4 regions of the Paenibacillus sp. 2KB_20 genome follow, and region 4 is predicted to be linked to each of the others. Evidence: predicted binding sites of a transcription regulator. Region 4 holds the regulator's gene; each other region holds the start of a gene.

Region 1 (5,509 bases), 170 kb from region 4:
TAAGGAAAAGGTAATCGTGAGGTCCACGGGCGAGAGTGTCATCAGCCGTTCCAATCGCACACCGACGAAGGCGGAAATATTGGCCCATGCACCTTTGCTTGATGAAGAGATTCGATGGGTTCGCCCGCACATTATTGCACCCATGGGAAATACGGCGCTGCACCGGTTAATCGGAAGCCATGAAACGGTGACATCGCTGCACGGCAAACTGATGGAGGGGCCGGTCCAGCAAGCAACCGATCCGGAGAATCCAGATAGGGGTTATATGTTCTCGGCGGAAACCTATAAGATATTCCCTCTATTCCATCCAGCGGCGGTACTGTATAATAGGAAATTATCCACTTGGATCGAGAAAGATTTGGATATTCTGGCTCGTATATTATGGGATAAGCGCTGATTTTATGGGAAAAAGGGGCTAGGTGGTTTTCAGTTTCTCGGAAATGTGCTAAAATGAAACATACTTACAATTCGTAAGTTTTCTAGATTTTTAATTAAGCTTATGAGTTTCTATAAACAAGGTGACTTCGTAAAGAGGTGAAGGGATATGGAAGTTACAAATGTTACGATGTGTCCCCGTTTTGAATCTGCATTTTCTTTTCTGGGCAAACGGTGGAACGGTTTGATTATTCAAACGTTGATGAGCGGGCCTAAGCGCTTTAAGGATATTTCGAATTTGATTCCGTCCATGAGCGATAAGATGCTCTCTGAGCGGATGAAGGATTTGGAATGCGAAGGCATTTTGATTCGTCATGTTTATCCTGAAACACCGGTACGTATTGAATATGAACTGACTGAAAAAGGCAAGGCACTTCGTCCGGTGATGGAGCAAATTTCATTCTGGGCGGAACAATGGGTCGAAAGATGAGTCATCTTAAGACTCCCCTTGATGATTAAACCCTGGCATGAGACATCCTCATTTCAGGGTTTTTTTCTAAATGGAAGTATGATTCCTGTTTCTTTACGGCAAAAATAGGTGGACATGCACCAAGCGGACGCAGCTGCTATATGATGTAAATACCGAGAGCGGCATATCAAGGAGGCGAGCCCATGACCAAGCGAACGTATATCTCCCGTTTCCATTATGGACAAGAGGACATCTCAGAACTTGAAAACGCTTCATTAAAAGTGCTTCATATTTTTGAGAAGACCAAACGGATGCTGAGCCAGTATGTGCCGGATTCCTTGTGGTTAGCTGCGTCTGGAACAAGCCCGGAATCTGCAGAATCCGTTAGCTATAGCGGTGCCGATGCTGTTGATATGTTTCAGAAATGGGTCAAAGCCCCCGGCGGATGGAAGTTCATTGGTTATGAAACCGATCGATTTCATGCGTCCACCGGGCAGAATATAGGACGTACGGGAAGATTTCTGCAGATGATCATCTGGTCACTCTATGAGAAAATCGTAATGCTGCATCCTTTCCTTGGCAGCGAGCCGTTTTTTGACGGGGAAGAGCTGGATGTGATCGCAAATTATTTTGTGCCTACGTATATCAGCGCCGTACCGTTGGTGGAACAAGGAAAAGCCTTTAAGACTATTCAGGCGGGCATCGTTCTATATCAGGAGCATATCCAGGCACCTGCCGTCATTATGCAATCGGATCGTGGCTTATTGGAGGGGAACTGGATGACCGGGGTGAACCTGGACGCGAAGGGATTTGCCGGGATTCGCCCTTATTTGAAAGTTCCTAGCGGCGAACGAGCCTATATGGAAGCCGATATTATATAGAGAGCATGCCTCTTCATAACCTTGTTCGATGTGGACAGGGTTATTTGGCATTTTTATTTTAAATTTTAATGATTTATGTGAAAAATATCACAAAAATTAATGCGATCAGACGATATAATTTATGTGAAAGCAACGGAATACCACGATCTAGATAAATGTGTTGGGGAGGAATCAATCGATGTCCAATATAAAGAGAGAAAAGTTAGTTGTCATCGGCAACGGTATTGCCGGGATTAGTACGGTCGAGCAAATCATTAAATTGGGTGGGAATTTTGACATCACCGTCATTGGACAGGAGCCTCATCCGAATTATAACCGCATTATGTTGTCGTATGTGTTGGAAGGCAGCAAAACCTTGGATGATATTGTATTGAATGATTGGAAATGGTACGAGGATAACCACATCACTCTGCACACGGATGCCACTGTAACTGCCATCGATGGGGAACGCAAGGTCGTGATCGCCGACAACGGATTGACTGTGCCTTATGACAAAGTCATGATAGCAACGGGCTCGAAGCCCTTTATTTTACCCGTGCCGGGCAGTGACAAAGAAGGCGTTATCGGTTTCCGAAACATTGCCGATTGCACGCAGATGCTTCAAGCCGCTAAGGCGTACAAGAAAGCGGCTGTCATTGGCGGGGGACTTCTGGGTCTGGAAGCTGCCAAAGGATTGGTCAGCCTGGGCATGGAGGTGACGGTGGTTCATCTCATGCAGGATTTGATGGAGAGCCAGTTGGATTCGATGGCATCCGGCATGCTGAAAAGGGAGCTTGAACAGCAGGGCATCAATTTCTTATTAGGCAAACAAACAACCGAAATATTGGGAGATACCAGAGTTACGGGACTCCGCTTCAAGGATGGGGATGAGCTTGATGCCGACCTGGTGGTCATGGCAGTGGGCATCAGAGCGAACACCGAGATCGCTAAAGCTAGCGGGATCGAAGTGAACCGGGGAATCGTCGTTAATGATTATCTTCAGACTTCCTGGCCGGATGTGTATGCGGTCGGCGAATGCTGCGAGCATCGGGGCGCATGCTACGGCCTGGTTGCACCGTTGTTCGAGCAGGGACAGGTATTGGCGAAGCATCTATGCGGTGTGGAAGGCAAGCCTTACGAGGGAAGCAGTGTATCGACTAAGTTGAAAATCAGCGGTGTGGATGTATTCTCTGCCGGAGAATTCATGGAGCAAGCCGAGCACTCGGTGATCACCGCAAAAGATGATTGGCGCAAGACCTATAAGAAAATATTAATTCGCGACAATATCATCGTTGGGGCGATATTGTTCGGAGATGTGAGCGATTCGGTAAGCCTTCAATCCATGATTCGGAAAAAGACAGCCATGACGGATGAGATTTACGATTCGATCATGGGTACTGACAGCGCAGGAACAGGAAATGGCAAGGCATTTTCACTGGAGAAGATGCCCGATGATGAAATCGTGTGCGGCTGCAACGGCGTAACCAAAAAAGCCATTGTGGATGCCATTACTCTACAGGGTTTTACGACAGTGGATGAGATTAAAGCTTGCACAGGAGCTACCCGCTCGTGTGGCGGCTGTAAACCTGTCGTGGAGCAAATACTCCAGAGCGTATTGGGCGATGGCTTTAAGGCGGCAGGCAAACAAGGCATATGCTCGTGCACAACGCTTGATCGGGACGAGATTGTCGCCGAAATCCGTGCCAAAGGACTCAAGACAACGAAAGAAGTCATGCATGTTCTAAACTTCAGCAATCCGGAAGGCTGCTCGAAATGCCGCCCGGCCATTCATTATTATCTGGCGATGCTGAACCCGGTAACCCATCAAGAAGAGAGGGAATCCCGTTTTGTCAACGAACGGATGAACGCCAACATTCAGAAAGACGGCACGTACACGGTCGTCCCAAGAATGTACGGCGGCGTTACCACACCGGAGGATTTGAAGAAAATCGCGGATGTATCGCTTAAATATAATGTGAAGGTTGTAAAGGTAACCGGCGGACAGCGTCTGGACCTCATCGGTGTTAAGAAAGAAGATTTACCGAGCGTTTGGGAAGAGCTCGATATGCCGTCGGGTTATGCTTATGCCAAATCGCTGCGGACCGTGAAGACCTGTGTAGGTTCCCAATTTTGCCGTTTCGGTACGCAGGATTCGATGGGCATGGGAGCATTCCTCGAGGAGAAATTCGAGAGACTGGATTTCCCGGCGAAATTTAAATTGGCAGTCAACGGGTGTCCGCGAAACTGTGCCGAGTCGTGCACGAAAGATATCGGGATCGTAGGCAATGACGGTGGATGGGAAATATTCGTTGGAGGCAACGGCGGAACGAAGGCACGTCTGGCTGATTCGTTTTGCAAAGTGAAAACGGATGAAGAGCTGGTCGAAATCTGCGGAGCCTTGATGCAGTATTACCGTGAAACCGGCAAGTACCTGGAGAGAACATCGGAGTGGGTAGAGCGCTTGGGATTGGAACAAATCCGAGCGGTTATCCTGGACGATACCAAGCAGCGTAAGGAACTGGTGGAGAGAATCGAGCTTGCCTTGCAGCAAGTCGAGGATCCGTGGAAGAAAGTGCTGAACGACGAGAAGCTGCGCAATACGTTATTTGAGGATGCAAAACCGGTCAGCAGCAAATAAAAGAGGGAGGAATCTACTTCCCTCTTGCCGCCTGAACATAGAGAGCTTTTCGCAGTATGGATGGGGATAGAAAAGAGAAGTGGAGGTCGAATGTTATGGAAACTGGAAAATTTATTACGGTAGGGAATGAACATGATTTTCTATCACAGATCGGAAGGGTGGTCCAACTCGGAGATCGGGAGATTGCCGTCTTCCGGACTTCGGATCATCAATGGTTTGCGCTGGACAATCAAAGCCCTCATCCCAAAGGTGGGCCACTCTCGGAAGCCATCGTATCCGGGCACTACATCTACGATCCGTTATATGACTGGAAAATTGAGCTTTCAACCGGGCTCGTACAGGCTCCGGATAAGGGTCAGGTTCGTGTATACCCGATTCGCGTCGTGGACGGAAAGGTTGAGGTGGGTGTTTAAGGCCAGCAATCGCATAATAAACAGACGAAATCAAGGGGTGGTATCCCATGTTTAAAACAGATGTGGAAGCCGTTGTCAATGCCGCCGTCGGTAAAAAAGAGCAGATGAATCATAATCTGCTGCGCTATATGGTATCGGCTATGCTGGCCGGCGCGTATGTCGGCATAGGGATTGTATTAATCTTTAAGCTGGGGGCGCCGCTCGCAGCTGCCGGTTCACCCTTCCAATCCCTCGTCATGGGAGCTGCATTCGGGATCGCGCTCACGTTGGTGGTGTTCGCCGGGTCAGAGCTGTTTACCGGAAATCACATGTTTTTTACGATAAGCACATTATCCGGACGAACGACGATGGGGGATACGCTGAAAAACTGGGTACTCGTGTTTATCGGCAATCTGGCTGGAGCGATTCTGCTCAGCTATCTGGTGTATGCTTCCGGCCTGTTCAAAGGCCTGCCGCCGGACCATCTCATCTTCACGGCTGCTGCCAAGAAAATGAATGATCCGTTTATGGAGCTGTTCTTCAGAGGCATCTTGTGTAATTGGCTTGTCTGTCTGGCCTTGTGGATGGGAATTCGGGCCAAGGGAGAAACGACAAAGCTGATCTTAATATGGTGGTGTCTGTTTGCCTTCATTGCAACAGGGTACGAGCATAGCGTAGCTAATATGACACTTCTGACACTCGCGACGATTTTACCGGGGCATCCCGAAACCATTTCCATTAGTGGATGGATCAGCAACATGGTGCCGGTCACGCT
Region 2 (5,509 bases), on a different contig from region 4:
GCTCGCTTCCCTGGTCGTGGCGGTCACACTCGTACCCGCTATGGCGCACAGTCTGTTCCGCAAAGGCTTAAAGAACAAAAATGATCATGCAGAGAAACCTGGCGCAATGGCCCGCGGGTATCGTTCCATTCTGAAATGGACGCTGAATCACAAAGCCATTACATTCCTGGCAGCCATCGTGTTATTGGCAGGAAGCTTGTTCCTGACGAAGTACCTTGGAGTTAGCTTTATTCCTGAACAGGAAGACAAATATGCAATGGTCACTTATTCTCCTGAACCTGGCGTCATGCTGGAGGATGTAGAGGAACGCGCATTAAAAGCGGAGAAATTGATCCTGGATCAGCCTGGAGTGCAAACGATGCAGTACTCCATCGGCGGAAGCAATCCGCTTGGTATGGGATCAGCCAATTCCGGATTGTTCTATATTATGTATGACCCGGACACAAAAAACTTTGAAGATGTCAAAAAAGCGCTTGTCGAGGATCTTGCCAAGGAAGTACCGGATGGCACTTGGTCCAATATGGACATGGCGGCCGGCGGCTTTGGCGGCAGCCAGTTAACGGTTAACGTCTTTGGCGACTCTCTGGAGCAGATCAAGCCGGTGGCTGATCAAATCGCAGAACTCGCAAACAAGGATACCGCTACCTTCGACAATGCAAAGACCAGCTTGTCGGAAGCGTTCGAGCAGTATACGCTGGTTGCCGACCAAGAGAAGCTGAGCTCCCTTGGCCTGACAGCCGGACAATTGGCAATGAAGCTGTCTCCGGTACGGGAACGTCCGGTTTTGACCGAAGTCAAAATTGAGGACAAGACCTACAATGTTTACATTGAGACGGACAGCAAAACCTATAAGAGTATAAAGGAAATCGAGAACGAAACCGTCACCTCCCCACTCGGTATCGAAGTACCGATCAAGGATGTGGCCAAGGTGGAAAAAGGAACGACTCCAGACTCCATTATGCGCATCGACGGGAAAATGGTTGTGACCGTCACAGCCGACATCCTGTCCAGCGATGTAGGATCGGCCTCCACCAACCTGGAGACTGAAGTGAATAAGCTTGAGCTTCCAGACGGCGTATCCGTCCAATTCGGAGGCGTCACCGAGCAAATCAACGAAACCTTCGGACAGCTTGGACTCGCCATGCTGGCAGCCATCGCGATTGTATACTTTGTGCTTGTGGTTACATTCGGTGGCGGTCTCGCACCGTTCGCCATCCTGTTCTCGCTGCCGTTCATTGTCATCGGAGCCATTATCGGCTTGCTCGTCACAGGCGAGACATTGAATGTGTCTGCACTCATGGGCGTACTCATGCTGATCGGTATCGTCGTGACCAATGCGATTGTATTGATCGACCGCGTAATCCATATGGAGCGCGAAGGAATGAGCACACGCGAAGCCCTGCTTGAAGCCGGCGCTACTCGTCTTCGTCCAATCCTGATGACGGCACTCGCAACAATCGGCGCTCTTCTGCCTCTCGTATTCGGTTGGGAGAGCAGCGCAGGCATCATCTCGAAAGGTCTCGGCATTACGGTTATCGGCGGTCTGATCAGTTCGACGCTGCTCACGCTCGTGGTGGTACCTATCGTGTACGAGTTCCTGATGAAGTTCAGCAAGAAAAGAATCGAAGATTAAGTAGAACAGCAAAGCCCCGGTTTCCTAGAATAGGAGATCGGGGCTTTTTTTTGATGACTATGATGTTGACGACTATGATGTTGTCTTGCTCGCTAATGTACCAGCACAGCCTCCCTGGAATGCTTCCACGTCTTCAGCATGCTCAGATCCTGTGCAAGGAATTCCTCCAGCAGACTGAATAACGACTGATAAAGCGGACTTTCCGTGGATCCTTTCAGATCCTTGCAGAGGGACGGCACCCATGACAACAGATGCTCCTCCAGAAACTTCTCTTGAACCTCCATCAATTGCAGCATGCTATGTTCACAATACGTATTGTTCAGCATACGGTCATGAAGTAGTGTCATAAATTCCAGTTCAATGGCTATATGATCGTCCGCTTCCCCGTGCAGTTTATTAAAGGCAATACCGACGGATGCATAACAATCGGCTAAATCCTGAGCGCATCCATCCTTCGTATAATGAGACTCTGCTGCCTGACGCTGTTTGGACTGCTGAAGCAATCGGCGGTATTCCGCCCCTTCATATTCGCAAATCCGAACCAATTCCTCAGGTGAGCGTCCACATAAATATGTCATCAGTTCCGTACCGGCCTTCGAACACTCCGCAGCCTTGCTAATTCCACTTCCGCGGCTCCATTCCGCAATCATAGACAAGCTGGGCCAATTGCCCAAAAAATCAATCAGCAGCTCGTAGACCGTCCCCCGGTTTTCAAGCCATCTGTGACAGACGTCAGGCACCTCCAAAGTTTGAACAGGTGATATCGCCATATCGAACCTCCTATTGGTAACCTTTCTTGTTGGATGTGATATCCTTGACAGTATATCTTAGATGAACGCCTAATGAAAGCAGCTAGAAATGATTTCCGAAAATTTCGGAAAAATCAGGAAACTTTCGGAAATCTAGAATGTCACTACTCGCTTTCAAGGGGAGAAAGCTTTTGTTCACAGCTTCAATATAATGGATCCCGAAAGCGTTTACTGTGATTCTTCTCACAAAAGAATGCCCGTTTTGCCGCTGCTTGTCCTGCCGTCATGACCCAAACGGCGCATTGACTCCCGTTCGGGGAATGGCTACAATGTGACCATGCATGCTATAAAGGGGGATTTCCATGATCGAACCGCTTAAAGATTCTTTCGGTCGGGTCCATGATTATATTCGCATCTCGGTGACGGATCGATGCAATCTTCGTTGTGTCTATTGTATGCCGGAAGAAGGAATGGAATTCCAGCCTCATGATCAGATTATGAGCTATGAAGAGATCGCAGCGATCGTGCGCGTCCTTGCCCCTATGGGCGTCTCCAAAGTACGCCTTACCGGCGGGGAACCGCTGGTGCGCAAGGATCTGGAATCCTTGGTCCATATGATTGCTTCCATTGAAGGAATTCAAGATATATCGCTTACCACCAACGGGATCATGCTCCCATCCAAAGCTCGTCTGCTTAAGGAAGCGGGACTCACTCGTATCAACATCAGCCTGGATTCGCTTCATGAGGAGCGTTACGCGCGCATTACGCGCGGCGGACGGGTGCATAAAGTGCTGGAAGGCATTGAAGCCGCTTATGAAGCCGGCCTGGATCCGATCAAACTGAACATGGTGTTAATGAAGGGCTTCAACGAAGACGAAATTCGCGACTTTATCGCTCTAACGCTCGATCGTCCCCTCCATGTCCGCTTTATTGAATATATGCCGATCGGCCAAGCATCCGATGCCTGGCGAGATTCGTATCTGCCGCTGAGCCGGGTATCCGAAGTGTGCCAGGAGGCGGGGTGGACCATTCAAGAAGAGCAGGGACCATCCGGCAATGGGCCTTCACGCAACATGAAGGTGGTTGGAGCTACAGGAACCTTCGGTCTGATCCATCCGGTCAGCGATCATTTCTGCGATTCCTGCAACCGCCTCAGGCTGACGGCGGACGGCCACATCAAGGCTTGTCTATACTGGTCCGACGAATTTAACGTGCGCTGTGTCGTCGATGATCCTTCCGCGGTGGCGAACCTGTTCCGCAAAGCGCTGGGCGATAAACCGCTGAATCATGAAATGGCGCTCGCGCTCGAGAAAAAGGCACAAAACCATACTCCCACCGTCCGGCGCATGTCGCAGATCGGCGGATAAACCCGTCTGCTGCGCGTATACTGCCGATGGCAGATTTATTATCGCTAGCGCGCAGTTATATATTAAAATTCCCCGCCAAGCATTTAGTTGGCGGGATTATTTTTTTAGGATGAGTACCGGTTTCAACGGCCTTTGCACCTTGATGCTGCTATAAAACTCTACTATCTATCCTCAGACAAGTCGGAATTCAGCAGGCCGCCTGCTGCCTCATATTCCCCAGGCGTGTTCATATTAAATAAAATCCTGCGCGGATCAAGGCCCGTCATTGCCTCTAATTGCTCCTCGTGCACAAAGACGGCATTCAGCTCCTGCACCCATTCCACCATGCGCAGTTGTCCCTTGATCAGCCTGTGCTCAAGGACTTCTACGGTTTCTTTGCGATATGCCGCCAGCAGCGGATGCATCCTGCCCTCTACCACGGGGATTACAGCGTCGGCTGCGTACTGCTTGTTCGCCAGATCCAGCAGTCCCCGAAGGAAACGCTCATGGATATAAGGCATGTCACACGCAGCAACCATATTCCATGTGCTTTGGGATGACTTGAGCGCTGCATGAAGTCCCGCCATCGGTCCTTGCCCGACATAGAGATCGGGAATGCACTCCAATTCAAGAAATTGATAAGCGGCCGGGACATTCGTGGATAGGATTACCCGTCCGCTAACTTTGTCAAGCACCTGGACCGTTCGCTCGATCAAACTCATTCCCTCCATAGGCAACAGCGCCTTGTTTCTCCCCATTCTCCGGGAGGCTCCACCTGCAAGCACGATACCTGTCACCTGATCTGGCGAAAGGCCAACATCTAGGGAGTGATCGCTCATATGTTCTACCCGCCTTTCTTACACGTTGTAAAAAAAGTTGATTCAGTTTACAGGTTAATAACCAGAATAATGGAAAATCATTTAAAAGATGGTTTGTATCCCTTTTCAATGCATGATACATTGAAAGGAAAGCGGCTTCCTATGTGGCCGCGATTTTGGATTGTATTCGGTTTGAAAGGAATGACCTACTTGCGGAATATGGACAATGCTCAACCTTCGCTGACATCGCTCAAGCTGTTCAACTTCTTCATTTACGGAACCATGGTCATCTTCACCGGTTTTTTCCAGTTATATTTGCAAGACATCGGCATGAGCAAAATCGAAATCGGCAGCCTGATGGCAATCGCGCCATTTGTGTCCATCTTCGCAAATCCGTTCTGGGGATTCTGGGGTGACCGGGCGGCCAACATCAAACGCGTGCTGCTGATCATGATGACCGGTACGCTGCTGCTGGTCCAGCTTGTATTTCAGGCGAATACCTATGCAATGATATACATGACGATGATTTTCTTTTATTTCTTCCAGACTCCGATGTTCTCGCAGACAAATTCGCTGATTCTAGCCTATATTGAGGGGACGCAGCAAAAATTCGGCTCGTTCCGGCTATGGGGGTCGCTGGGATGGGCGCTGACGGCAATTGCTGCAGGACCTGTCATCGACCGGCTCGGATCGGGACGCATCTCCATCGTGTTCTCGGTCATGCTGCTGGTGGCGGCGTTGTTCATGTTCACACTGCCCTCCATCCAGAAAACAACGGCCTCGGCATCGGTTAACCTTAAAGGACTCAGCAGGCTGTTCCTGAATCCCTATTTTGTCTGGTTCATTCTGTTAGGCATCATGGTATCCATCCCGAACACAGCCAATAACACCTTTATGTCCCTATACATTCTGGAGCTTGGCGGTACCAAGCAGATGGTGGGCCTTGCCATCTTCTTCTCGTCG
Region 3 (5,509 bases), on a different contig from region 4:
CGAATTTGTTTGTATCCAGCGTCTATCGCATCACATCTGAGCTACTTGCCCTTACGCATCATAGAAAATCATGCTTTCTGTAGCAAACATGCAAAAAACAAAGCCTGTCAAAGCCACACATTTATGTAAGCGCTTATCTGTCATTTTTTATAAATAATTCTGCTTAATTTTTCGTTGGAGGGTGTTTTACAAAAGATTTGAGCAGGCGTAATATACTATTCAGCTTCGAAATCATTCTTCATATTCACATGACATTCGCTTAATTTCCAATTTGGAAAGCGGGGGAACCACACGTATGGATGGATACCTATAGGATCTGTCAACCATACTATGGGGTGAATCCTGATGCAGCGCGTACTTACGCCGCGACTATTATCAGGTAGGGCGACTCTCACCGCCCGAATCCGACAGCTAACCTCGTCAGCGTTGATGGAGAGGGTTGTGAACTTGTGATCAAACACAGGGTTCTAACCTGTGTTTTTTGTTTGCCAAAAATCAATATTGGAATGGAGATAGCCCATATGTCCAGCACATGAGGCACACCGATTGAACTCACTTCAAGCAGTTCCCATCATGTACCTATTCTTAATCGGCGGTGAAAAACATGTTATCTTCTATCAAACGATTCCTCATCGGAAGACCCCTTAAATCAACGGAATTGGGCGAGCAAAAGCTGAACAAAACCAAAGCGCTGGCCATCCTTTCATCCGACGCCTTGTCGTCCGTGGCCTATGGACCTGAACAAATTCTGATCGTCTTGATGACCGTTGGCGCGGCTGCCTATTGGTATTCCATACCGATTGCCGTCGGGGTCCTGGTCTTATTGCTGGCACTTATCCTATCATATAGACAAATTATTTTCTCATATCCGCATGGCGGGGGAGCCTACGTGGTTTCCAAACGGAATTTAGGCATGTATCCAGGATTGGTCGCTGGCGGCTCCCTGCTGGTCGACTACATCCTGACGGTTGCGGTCAGCGTATCGGCGGGGACGGACGCGATCACGTCGGCTTTTCCGGAACTGCATGCCTACAATCTGCCCATCTCCATCGTGTTCGTTCTATGTTTGACCGTACTCAATTTAAGAGGGGTTACGGAGTCGGCCACCATACTGGCTTATCCGGTTTACTTGTTTGTACTGGCGCTGTTTATCCTGATTGGCGTCGGAATATTCAACATAGCTACAGGCCATGCATCACCAGAGCTTCACACGCCGATCGGCACGCCTGTCGCCGGTCTCAGCTTGTTCCTGCTCCTGCGGGCATTTGCCTCGGGCAGCTCTGCCCTGACCGGCGTTGAAGCCATTTCTAACGCCATCCCGAATTTCAAGGATCCCGCTCCGAATAATGCGGCCAAAACCTTGGTCGCGATGGGATCCTTGCTGGCAATGTTATTTTCGGGCATCGTATTCCTGGCCTATTACTATGGGGTTAGCCCCAGCGAGCAAGTCACTGTCGTTTCCCAGATTGCCGAGCATACCTTTGGACGAAACGTTTTTTATTACTTTATCCAAGGAACAACAGCTCTCATTCTGATCCTGGCCGCCAACACGGGATATTCCGCCTTCCCGCTGCTTGCCGTTAATCTGGCGAAGGATAAATTTATTCCCCGAATGTTCACCGTCCGGGGGGACCGTCTGGGATATTCAAACGGGATTATCATACTTGGGTTCTTCTCCATTCTGTTGCTGCTGGCTTTCGAAGGCAAAACCGAGCATCTGATTCCTCTGTATGCCGTCGGCGTGTTTATCCCTTTTACCCTCTCCCAAACAGGGATGATGGTGAAGTGGATTCGCGAAAAGCCTGAAGGATGGATCGTCAAGCTGATCATTAATACCACCGGCGCATGCATTAGCTTTATCGTGACGATGATCTTCTTTTTCACGAAATTCGCCCAAGTGTGGACCGTCTTGATTTTCCTGCCGCTGATCATTTGGATCTTCACACGAATCCACAAACATTATGAGGCCGTAGCAGACCAGCTGCGAATTACGACCTGTGAGCCGGTTAAGCCGATTGAGGGAAATGTTATTATTCTGCCTGTGGCGGGAATCACGCATGTAGTGGAGAACTCGCTGAATTATGCCAAATCACTGGGAGCAGGACAAATTATCGCGGTGTACGTGCCGTTCGAGCGGGAGGACGAGGCGGCCTTCCAGGAAAAATGGAAGAAGTGGCAGCCGGACATCCGGCTGGTGACGCTGCACTCGCCTTATCGGAGCATCATTCAGCCGCTGACCAAATTCATCGATACCGTGCAGCGGAAGGCAAGCGAATCCCACTATCAGGTTACCGTTGTCATACCGCAGTTCATCCCCAAGAAGGGCTGGCATAACTTCCTGCACAATCAGTCCAGCTTGCTCATTCGCGCACATTTACTGTATCGGAGAGATGTGATTATCACCACAGTACCTTACCATTTTAAAAAATAGCGGGCTTGTTCCGCTGCGACTTATACAAGGAATCCACTCCGCCAACAACGTTAAAAAAGCTGCGATCATCCGATCCCTATTCTTAAGGGAGCGGTCAATCGCAGCTTTTTTTCCTCCGCCTAGACGCTTACCAGGCTTCGGGATATTAAGAAACATTCTGCGCAGAATGAACCTGTTGAGCAGTGCCGGTAGTTGGCGCAGACGGCAGTGCGGCGTCTTGTTCGCCGCGAAGCATGACCTCAACCTTATCATCCTTCTTCAAATATACGGTCCCGTAGGCAGCTCCCACAAACAGCGCGCCTCCGACGAAATTGCCAAGCCATACCGGAATGAAGTTCACCAGATACTCGCCCCAGCTGTAATATCCTTCAAATATCGCTGCCGGAATGAGGAACATATTGGCCACCACGTGCTGAAAGCCAATGGCTACAAACGCCATCGTCGGAAACCAGATCCCGAGAATTTTGCCACTCATCTGATCCGATCCGTAGGACAGCCACACGGCGAGCGCTACGAGCCAGTTGCACCCGATGCCCGACAAGAAGGCCTGCAGGAAGCTGTCGTCGATCTTATGACCTGCCATGGCCACCAGCTTCTCCAAATAAACGCCGCTGCCTGTTAGACCCGTCACGTGACCAAAGAAATAAGCGACGAACAACGCCCCTGCCATATTGCTTACCGTGACAAGAGCTAAATTTCGTACCATTTCTTTCGTGGAAATCCGCTTCTTGAATCTGGCCAGGGACACGGCCATCATGTTGCCTGTCAGCAGCTCTCCACCCGCTAGCAATACAAGAATCAGTCCGACAGGGAATATTGCCGCGCCTATAAAACCGGCAATGCCTCCCCAAGCCTCCGATGCTCCGGCAATTACGCGAATATCCAGCAAAAAGCCGAGCGCAATAAAAGCACCCGCCAAAAATCCTAATATCATCACGTTCATGGCGGAGTTATGTGCTTTTTTCACCCCGTTCTCCAAGGTGATCTCCGCAATGCGATCAGGTTTGTAATAGGCCATGGCCGCTCCCCCATTTCTCCCGCAATCCGTCCTGAAATCTCTCGAATGCAGCGTCTGATGTTTCTGTTTACAGTTACCCATATTGTACCGCAGCCTCCATAGCAAGAACGTGAATTATATCACGATCGCGTGCCTCAGAGGGGACAAGACAGCCTCTGTCCTGGCTGCTCTTGATTTGCCCTGACTCATTCGCTCGAATCCGAGCGAGCGGTACATGTAAAATAGCGGTGTCGGAGAGGATCCCGACACCGCTTGGTTGATGCTTTAACCAACCATCATGTTCTAACCCGGAAAGCCTATGCTTTATACCACCATCATGTTCAAAACCAGCAGCCTATGCCTCGGCGGCAGTCTCTACCCTAACAGGCGTTTCCTTCTCCTGAACCGGAACGTTCGAGATCGGAAGCTTCATGCTAATGAAGGACGACAGCAGGAAGAGCGCACCTGCCGTGAAATACACGACGACAATGGAGGTCGCCGACATATACCATCCCGTAAACCCGGAGCCGATGAGCAGCATGCCGGTAAACATCGGTGTCATCACGCCGTTCAGACGACCGATGAATTTCTCTTCCACCTGCCGCATCATCACGGCCATCAATACTGTCTGCGCCATCGCCATCAGCACCCCGGTTACGAAGCGCATCGTACCGGTTAAGATCGGCCACTGGGACAGCACCTCGACAAAGGTCGAAAGGCCGAGGAAGGCAAGCCCGGCAAACAGCAAGTAGGAGCCTTTCACTCTCCCCGCAATCACGGCGGCCAGCACGCCGCCAATCAACATGCCAAGACCCTCTAGCGCGGTGAACCACTGAACGCTGGACATTGCCAGCTGTAGACGCTCCGTGATGACAAAAATATCGAGCGGCTGAACAAGTCCGCTGCCGAGCGCCAATAAAACGTAGACCACCAACAGCACCTTCAGCAGCCGACTGGAACCGATGTAAGTGAAGCCTGCCTTCAAGTCCTTCATAAAAGAACCGGTCGATTCTGAATTTTCAGATGGTTCATCCACACTGGAAGGGAGAAACGCCAGCACAATCGCCGAACCGCCGAATAGAACCAACAGGCTGATTAAAGAAGCCTGCAATCCAAAAGCTTGATAGATCGTCGTGCCGACCATCGGTCCCAAAATGATGAACAGCGACATCGAGGTCTGGGACAAAGCCGTGGCCGCGGGCACATGCTCATCCGGTAAGCAGCGCTTGATGATCTTCATGGACGAAGGCTGCGAGAATTGGGATACAACGGCCGAGACCAGGGTCACCGCAAACACGGCCTGCCAATATCCCGCATACACAACAAACAGGATAAGCAGTATGGATAAAAAGCTTAAAATGTCTCCCCAGATCATCGTTCGCTTGGGACGCCAACGGTCAGCCAGCACGCCGCCAATCATGGAGATCACAAAGATGGGCGCGTATTCAATCACGGTAAGCAGCGATACGGCGACCGGGTCATGGTTGCTCTTCTCCATAATAAAGAACAACAGCGCCATGTTGCGGATCCAGATCCCGATATTTTGCATAAAATCCGAAACCATCAGCAGCACGAACGCGCGGTTGCCAAACAAATGCCTCATATTCCATCCTCCAGCAAAACCGACTATTCGGTTTAATAATATGTGCGGAAACGCCCACCCTGCGTTCAAACCGACAGAAGCGTTTCCGATAAATCCTTCAATACATTACGAACCTTGACTCGATAACACACCGTTTAAAAAGTAAGTTACTCCCTTATGGTACAGCAGTCTCGATTCCTTCTGAGAACGTTCATAGTACGAAATCGACATTCCATCCAGAAGCGCACCAAAAATGACGGATATCTCCTCGACATCTTCTGCCGGTATCCGTCCCTCATCCGCTCCCTCCGCCAAAATCTCGCGGTATAGCGTACGCGGTCCTTGCAGAATCGCCAGCATCTCGCCCACAATCGTCTTATTCTCCGGCTGATTGATATAGAACTCCTCCGCGATCTTGGTTAGCGGATTCTGGAAGTCATCGACCATATGATCGGCAATGCCGTACAGCTTCTCCTCGAAGCTGGCGTAACGGACTTTT
Region 4 (5,509 bases):
CGGGTATTTGCTGCCGTCGATTTATCAAAGCGTGAAGCAGGAACAGAAGGTTATGGTAAGCACGCATACAATCAACCTTCAAGAACAGCTGCGTGACCGGGATATTCCCCTGCTCACCCAGGTTGTTCCTTTTCCTTTTAAAGCGGCTATTTTCAAGGGAAGAGGCCATTATTTGTGTTTGAGAAAATTTGAACATAAAATAAATAGAAGAGATTTTCATTCCCCGAAGGAAGATGTGATCACCGCGGCGCAGATGCTGGTCTGGCTGACCCAGACGGAGAACGGGGATGATGAAGAACTGAACTTTGGCGGTCGCGGAGGGGATTTCTGGGAGACGATCTCCAGTGATTCGGATTCCTGCCTTGGCCGTGCATGCCCATGGTTCCGCAAATGCTACTATCACAGGGCCAAACATGAAGCGGGCATCGCGGATGTTGTCATTACGAACCATTCGAAGCTGTTCACTGACGTAAAAGCGAATCATCAGCTGCTTCCGAGTTATGAACGTCTCGTCATTGATGAAGCGCATCATCTGGAGGATGTCGCTGGCAAGCACCTTGGCTTGCAGATGAAATATTTTTCGGTGGTCCATACGTTGACTCGTATGTACAAAGACAGCCGCAGCGGTCAGCTTCCGGCTCTTCGCCAGCTGCTGCAAGCATCATCGCATGAGAAGGCTGTCGAGTGGTCCTCCATCATAGACCGGATTTATCCGGATCTGATCACCGCAAAAGAGAATTGGGACCGGCTCAGCGATCAATTGTTCGGACTGCTTCCGGAACGCGGAGACGCGACTCCGGGGGATGCCGGTCAATTCTCGCTTCGCTTATCGCCTCTGAAGAAGCCGAAGGATTGGGATTCGCTGGCCGAGCTCGAGCATCAAATTCATGTGACGCTGGGCGATGTCGTTCGCAAGGGTGACAAGCTGATCGCCGAGATGAAGGAAGATCTGGACGACTACAGCGCGGACAGTTTGTTAACAGACCTATCGGGTCTGTTTAAGGACCTGGCCGCACACCGCGAGGACCTGAGGTCTTTCATGGCTCTGAATGATGAAGGCACGGTATACTGGATGGAGGCTAACGGGAATTTCCGCGGCAAATCGCTGCAGCTTTATGCAGTGCCTGTAGATGTTAGCACCCACTTGAAGGAATTGTTTTTTGACAAGAAACAAAGCGTGATCCTGACATCGGCGACCTTGTCGGTGGATAAATCGTTTCAGTTCATGATCGAGAACTTGGGTCTTCAGGAAGCGGCAGATAGCGGCAACCTGAACACGGTTCTGCTGCCGTCCCCGTTTAATTACAGGGAGCAGGCCCTCCTTGTCGTGCCGCGCGATTTTCCGAGCGTGAAGGGCTCGGTCGGGGATGCACTCTTTGTGAATACACTTGTGCAATCATTGGCCGATACGGCAATCGCTACGCATGGCCGCATGCTTGTGCTGTTCACTTCGTACCGCATGCTGCGTCAGGTTCACGAGCCGTTGAAGGAGGCGCTGGCATCCAGCGATATTACGGTACTGGGACAAGGGATGGACGGAACCAGCCGTACCAAGTTAATCCGGAGATTCCAGGATAGCAGTGCTTCGGTCCTGCTGGGTACGAGCTCCTTCTGGGAAGGGGTAGACATACCCGGGGAGGCGCTCACTTGCCTTGCGATCGTCCGGCTGCCGTTCCAGCCGCCGAATCATCCCTTGGTCGAAGCCAAGAGCGAATTGCTGCAGCAGCAGAAGAAGAACCCGTTCATGAAACTTTCGGTTCCGCAAGCGGTCATTCGCTTCAAACAGGGATTTGGCCGACTGGTGCGGACCGCGCAAGATAAGGGGATTGTCATTGTCTACGATACCCGGGTCATTGAATCCTATTACGGGAAATATTTCTTATATTCTTTGCCGGGGCCGAAGATGGAGCACATGCCGACAGAGGGGATCGTTCCCCGAATTACGGAATGGCTGCAGGAAGAGGCAGGCATAGAGAACCAAGCTGAATAAAAGTGAAACAATGAACGAAATGATCTGTCACAAAAAAATGTAGTTATTAACCTATTATTAGGGGGAGCATGAATGAAATCGGAAAAAATTTCGGAAGCCGTGGTCCGCAGATTACCTGTATACTTGCGCTATTTGAATGAGCTTCAGAAAAGGGAGGTCTCCACGGTTTCCTCCCAGGAACTGGGACAAAAACTGGACCTCAATCCTGCTCAAATTCGTAAGGACCTAGCGTATTTCGGTGATTTTGGACGGAAAGGGATCGGATATGACGTATCTTATCTGATCGAGAAAATTCGCCAGATTCTAAAGCTGGACCAGAAGATCAATGTCGCATTGATTGGGGCCGGTAATCTTGGACATGCATTATCGAATTACAATGCATTTCTGAAGGACAATATGAAGATTGTGGCGGTTTTCGATTCGTATTCTCCCAAAGTTGGTATGAAAATTAACAATTTGGTTGTACAGCCGATGGAGGAACTGGAGAAGACGGTTCATGAGTACGGCATTCGTATCGGGATAATCACCGTTCCGGATTTTGAAGCGCAGAATGTAGCCAATCAGCTTATCGCCGCAGGCATCGAGGCTATCCTGAATTTTGCGCCAACCATCCTGAAAGCCCCATCCCATATCAGGATTCATACGGCTGATTTTACTACAGATTTGCAGAGTTTGGCCTATTATTTGGATAACGGCAAGGAGGATGCAGGACATGACGATAACGAAGTGGATGGTTAAGAACGGAACGTTTGCGGTATTAGAGGAAGGAAGAACCGTGCTACGCGGATATATGGTTGTGGAGAATGACCGGATAACCTATCTGGGTGAAGAAGAGCCAACCGTCCAAGAGGGAACAGAAGTTATCGACGGAACTCATCTGTTTTTCCTACCGGGGTTAGTGAACACGCACGGACATGCGGCGATGTCCCTGCTCCGCGGTTATGGCGACGATCTGGCACTGCAGGTATGGCTTCAGGAAAAAATGTGGCCTATGGAAGCCAAATTCACGGCCGACGATGTATACTGGGGAACCGCACTCTCCGTGCTGGAGATGATCAAAGGCGGAACCACGACATTTGTGGATATGTATGATCATATGGATCAGGTTGCCAAGGTTGTGCAGGACTCAGGAATGCGCGGCGTCCTAATGCGCGGCGTCATCGGATTATGTCCGCCTGAGGTACAGCAGCAGAAGCTGGATGAGGCGGTGGCATTCGCAAAAGACTGGCATGGCAAGGCTGACGGGAGAATTACGACGATGATATCGCCGCATGCACCTTATACGTGCCCGCCGGATTTCATCGAAAAATTCGTTCAGGCATCGCATGATTTGAATCTGCCTTTGCATACGCATATGTCCGAAACGGAAACGGAAGTAGCTCAGAATGTAAAAGACTACGGACTTCGCCCTGTTGCCCATTTGGAGAAGCTTGGCATGTTCTCCCGGCCAACGCTGCTTGCGCATGCCGTCCATCTGACCGATGAAGAAATCGAAATCCTGGCCAAGCATCAAGTTATGGTGTCGCATAATCCAGGAAGCAATTTGAAGCTTGCCAGCGGCATTGCACGCGTGCCTGCACTGCTGAAAGCTGGGGTCACTGTGTCATTGGGTACCGATGGACCTGCGAGCAATAATAATCTGGATATGTTTGAAGAGATGCGACTGGCTGCACTGATCCATAAAGGTGTAAGTGGGGACCCAACAGCCATTCCAGCATCCGAAGCGCTTCGGATGGGAACAGAGTATGGAGCCCGATCGGCGTTCCTTGAGGATATCGGCACACTTGCGGTAGGAATGAAAGCAGATATGATCGCACTGAACACGGATCAAGCGCACTTCCTTCCACGGACCGATTATATTTCACACGCTATCTACTCAGCCAGTGCGAAGGATGTAGAGCATGTATGGGTTGACGGCAAGCAGGTCGTGAAGAATGGCGCGAGTCTTACTCTTGATGAGGAACGTATCCGCCGGGAAGCGCAGCGTGCCTTTGAGCGTCTTACAACCCTCTAGGGAATAATCAAGGGGAGCGAGGAAGACGGATTTGAAGAAAAAAACGAAGTGGATTTTGCTGAGTGTGTCCATCGTGCTGCTGTTGCTGCTTGGTTTACAGCTCTATTATTCATATGTTATGAAAGATACTTGGAATGAAGAAAGAATGGCAATTGTTGCCGCGAAGCAGCATGGCCAATTGGTTACGTCCGGGAAGACCTATAAATCGGTGTGGGGCGAGGATAATAACTATTGGGTGGTAAGCGGGAAGGATCAAGACAATCAAGATCGTATGGTATGGGTGAAATTTACGGATGACAACGTACCTGTTGAAGGTGCTGACGCTGTCCAGTCCGTTTTATTGAAAACGGGAATGTCAGAAGCCCAGATGCGGGATCAGATCTATAACGAATTGCCTGGCGTTGAAATTAAGCGGTTGCTGCCTGGAATGTATGAGGGCGAGTATGCATGGCAGCTGCAGTATGAACACAACGGTCAGCGCGGCTATCGGTTTTATCGTTTTCAAGATGGTAACACCATCGGGAATGACATTATTCTTCCAAATCAATAAAAATGCAGTAAGCGAGGCGCCCTTTAAAATTCATAGGGTGCCTCTCTTTTTCTCCAACATGTAAGCGCATTCAGAAAGAATATGGAAAAACTGTTCTAAATATTTTCACAGACATGCATGAAAAAGTATATAAGATGTGATATACTCGTACTTGTACAAAACGAGCATATAAATTACATGCATCGAAATATATCGTTGTTATATGTACTATTGTGTCACAAAATGATAGACAAAATTTCATATAGGAAATGAAGGAGGAACTTCATGAAACTACGCATTGTACCTATCATGCTGACTGTCGTGATCTCAGCATCGGTTCTCTTTGGCGGATGGTTTCTGTATCGGCAGATGGCTTTGCAAAATCCGCTGGCAAATGTTGTGTCGCAATATGACGGCGTGAAGGATTCTCATATAGATATTAAACAGAATACCGTTACTTTGAATCTCGATTTGGCTCCAGATACAAATTTACAAGGTTTGGTTCAGCATATTAAGAAGGAAGGCAAGTCTGTGATTGGCAAGCGGGAATTGAAAATCCAGGTGGAGGACCATTCCTCGGAAGCACTGGATCAATGGTGGGAGAAGGCCATGCTCTCAGTCGCCGAAGCAATGGATAATAAGCAGTATACTGATATTCAATCATCGCTCGAGCAGCTTGCTGCCCAGTCTCCGAATTTGAAAGCAAAAGCAACCATCGATGACACCAATGTCTATGTCAGCTTGTCAGACGGCAAGTCTGGTAAATTTATAATCTTGCCGCGTCAGCCTGGCAGCATGGAGGTGTGGAATCATGCCTAAATTAGCTAAAGAAATCATGTTAGGCTTTATTCCCGTATTACTGGTATTCCTTGTATTTGTCGGTGTGAACATCGTGCCCTTGCTCATCGCTGCAGGACTTGTAGGCGGCTTGTTGTTTATCGCTAAAATGAAAGGCGGTATTGCTGTAGGCGCAGGG

What was found. Region 4 encodes Rex, which represses fermentation and respiration genes when NADH is low (regulators of the CRP and FNR family bind a similar motif). Its sites were predicted from a motif close to TTGTGAAATATTTCACAA; they were not measured.
Region 1: a site for Rex is predicted at 1,801-1,818, ahead of nirB (nitrite reductase large subunit NirB). Genes of this name have one in related genera too.
Region 2: a site for Rex is predicted at 2,614-2,631, ahead of AB4124_RS12900 (TorD/DmsD family molecular chaperone). Genes of this name have one in related genera too.
Region 3: a site for Rex is predicted at 3,557-3,574, ahead of AB4124_RS13025 (formate/nitrite transporter family protein). Genes of this name have one in related genera too.

What each region holds. Positions count from the first base shown of each region.
Region 1 is NZ_JBFRHH010000003.1:210,323-215,831, reverse strand. It holds gene AB4124_RS10350 (uracil-DNA glycosylase) at 1-397, shown strand, start outside; gene AB4124_RS10345 (winged helix-turn-helix transcriptional regulator) at 545-865, shown strand; gene AB4124_RS10340 (hypothetical protein) at 1,048-1,725, shown strand; gene nirB (nitrite reductase large subunit NirB) at 1,904-4,342, shown strand; gene nirD (nitrite reductase small subunit NirD) at 4,438-4,755, shown strand; gene AB4124_RS10325 (formate/nitrite transporter family protein) at 4,803-5,509, shown strand, end outside.
Region 2 is NZ_JBFRHH010000004.1:153,733-159,241, forward strand. It holds gene AB4124_RS12895 (efflux RND transporter permease subunit) at 1-1,633, shown strand, start outside; gene AB4124_RS12900 (TorD/DmsD family molecular chaperone) at 1,726-2,403, opposite strand; gene moaA (GTP 3',8-cyclase MoaA) at 2,745-3,749, shown strand; gene mobA (molybdenum cofactor guanylyltransferase) at 3,911-4,567, opposite strand; gene AB4124_RS12915 (MFS transporter) at 4,709-5,509, shown strand, end outside.
Region 3 is NZ_JBFRHH010000004.1:186,938-192,446, forward strand. It holds cyclic di-AMP (ydaO/yuaA leader) riboswitch at 247-442, shown strand; gene AB4124_RS13020 (APC family permease) at 605-2,431, shown strand; gene AB4124_RS13025 (formate/nitrite transporter family protein) at 2,577-3,449, opposite strand; gene AB4124_RS13030 (MFS transporter) at 3,784-5,031, opposite strand; gene AB4124_RS13035 (TetR/AcrR family transcriptional regulator) at 5,137-5,509, opposite strand, start outside.
Region 4 is NZ_JBFRHH010000003.1:37,630-43,138, reverse strand. It holds gene dinG (ATP-dependent DNA helicase DinG) at 1-1,990, shown strand, start outside; gene AB4124_RS09415 (redox-sensing transcriptional repressor Rex) at 2,063-2,728, shown strand; gene AB4124_RS09410 (amidohydrolase) at 2,703-4,004, shown strand; gene AB4124_RS09405 (cell wall elongation regulator TseB-like domain-containing protein) at 4,036-4,554, shown strand; gene AB4124_RS09400 (hypothetical protein) at 4,819-5,352, shown strand; gene AB4124_RS09395 (AAA family ATPase) at 5,345-5,509, shown strand, end outside.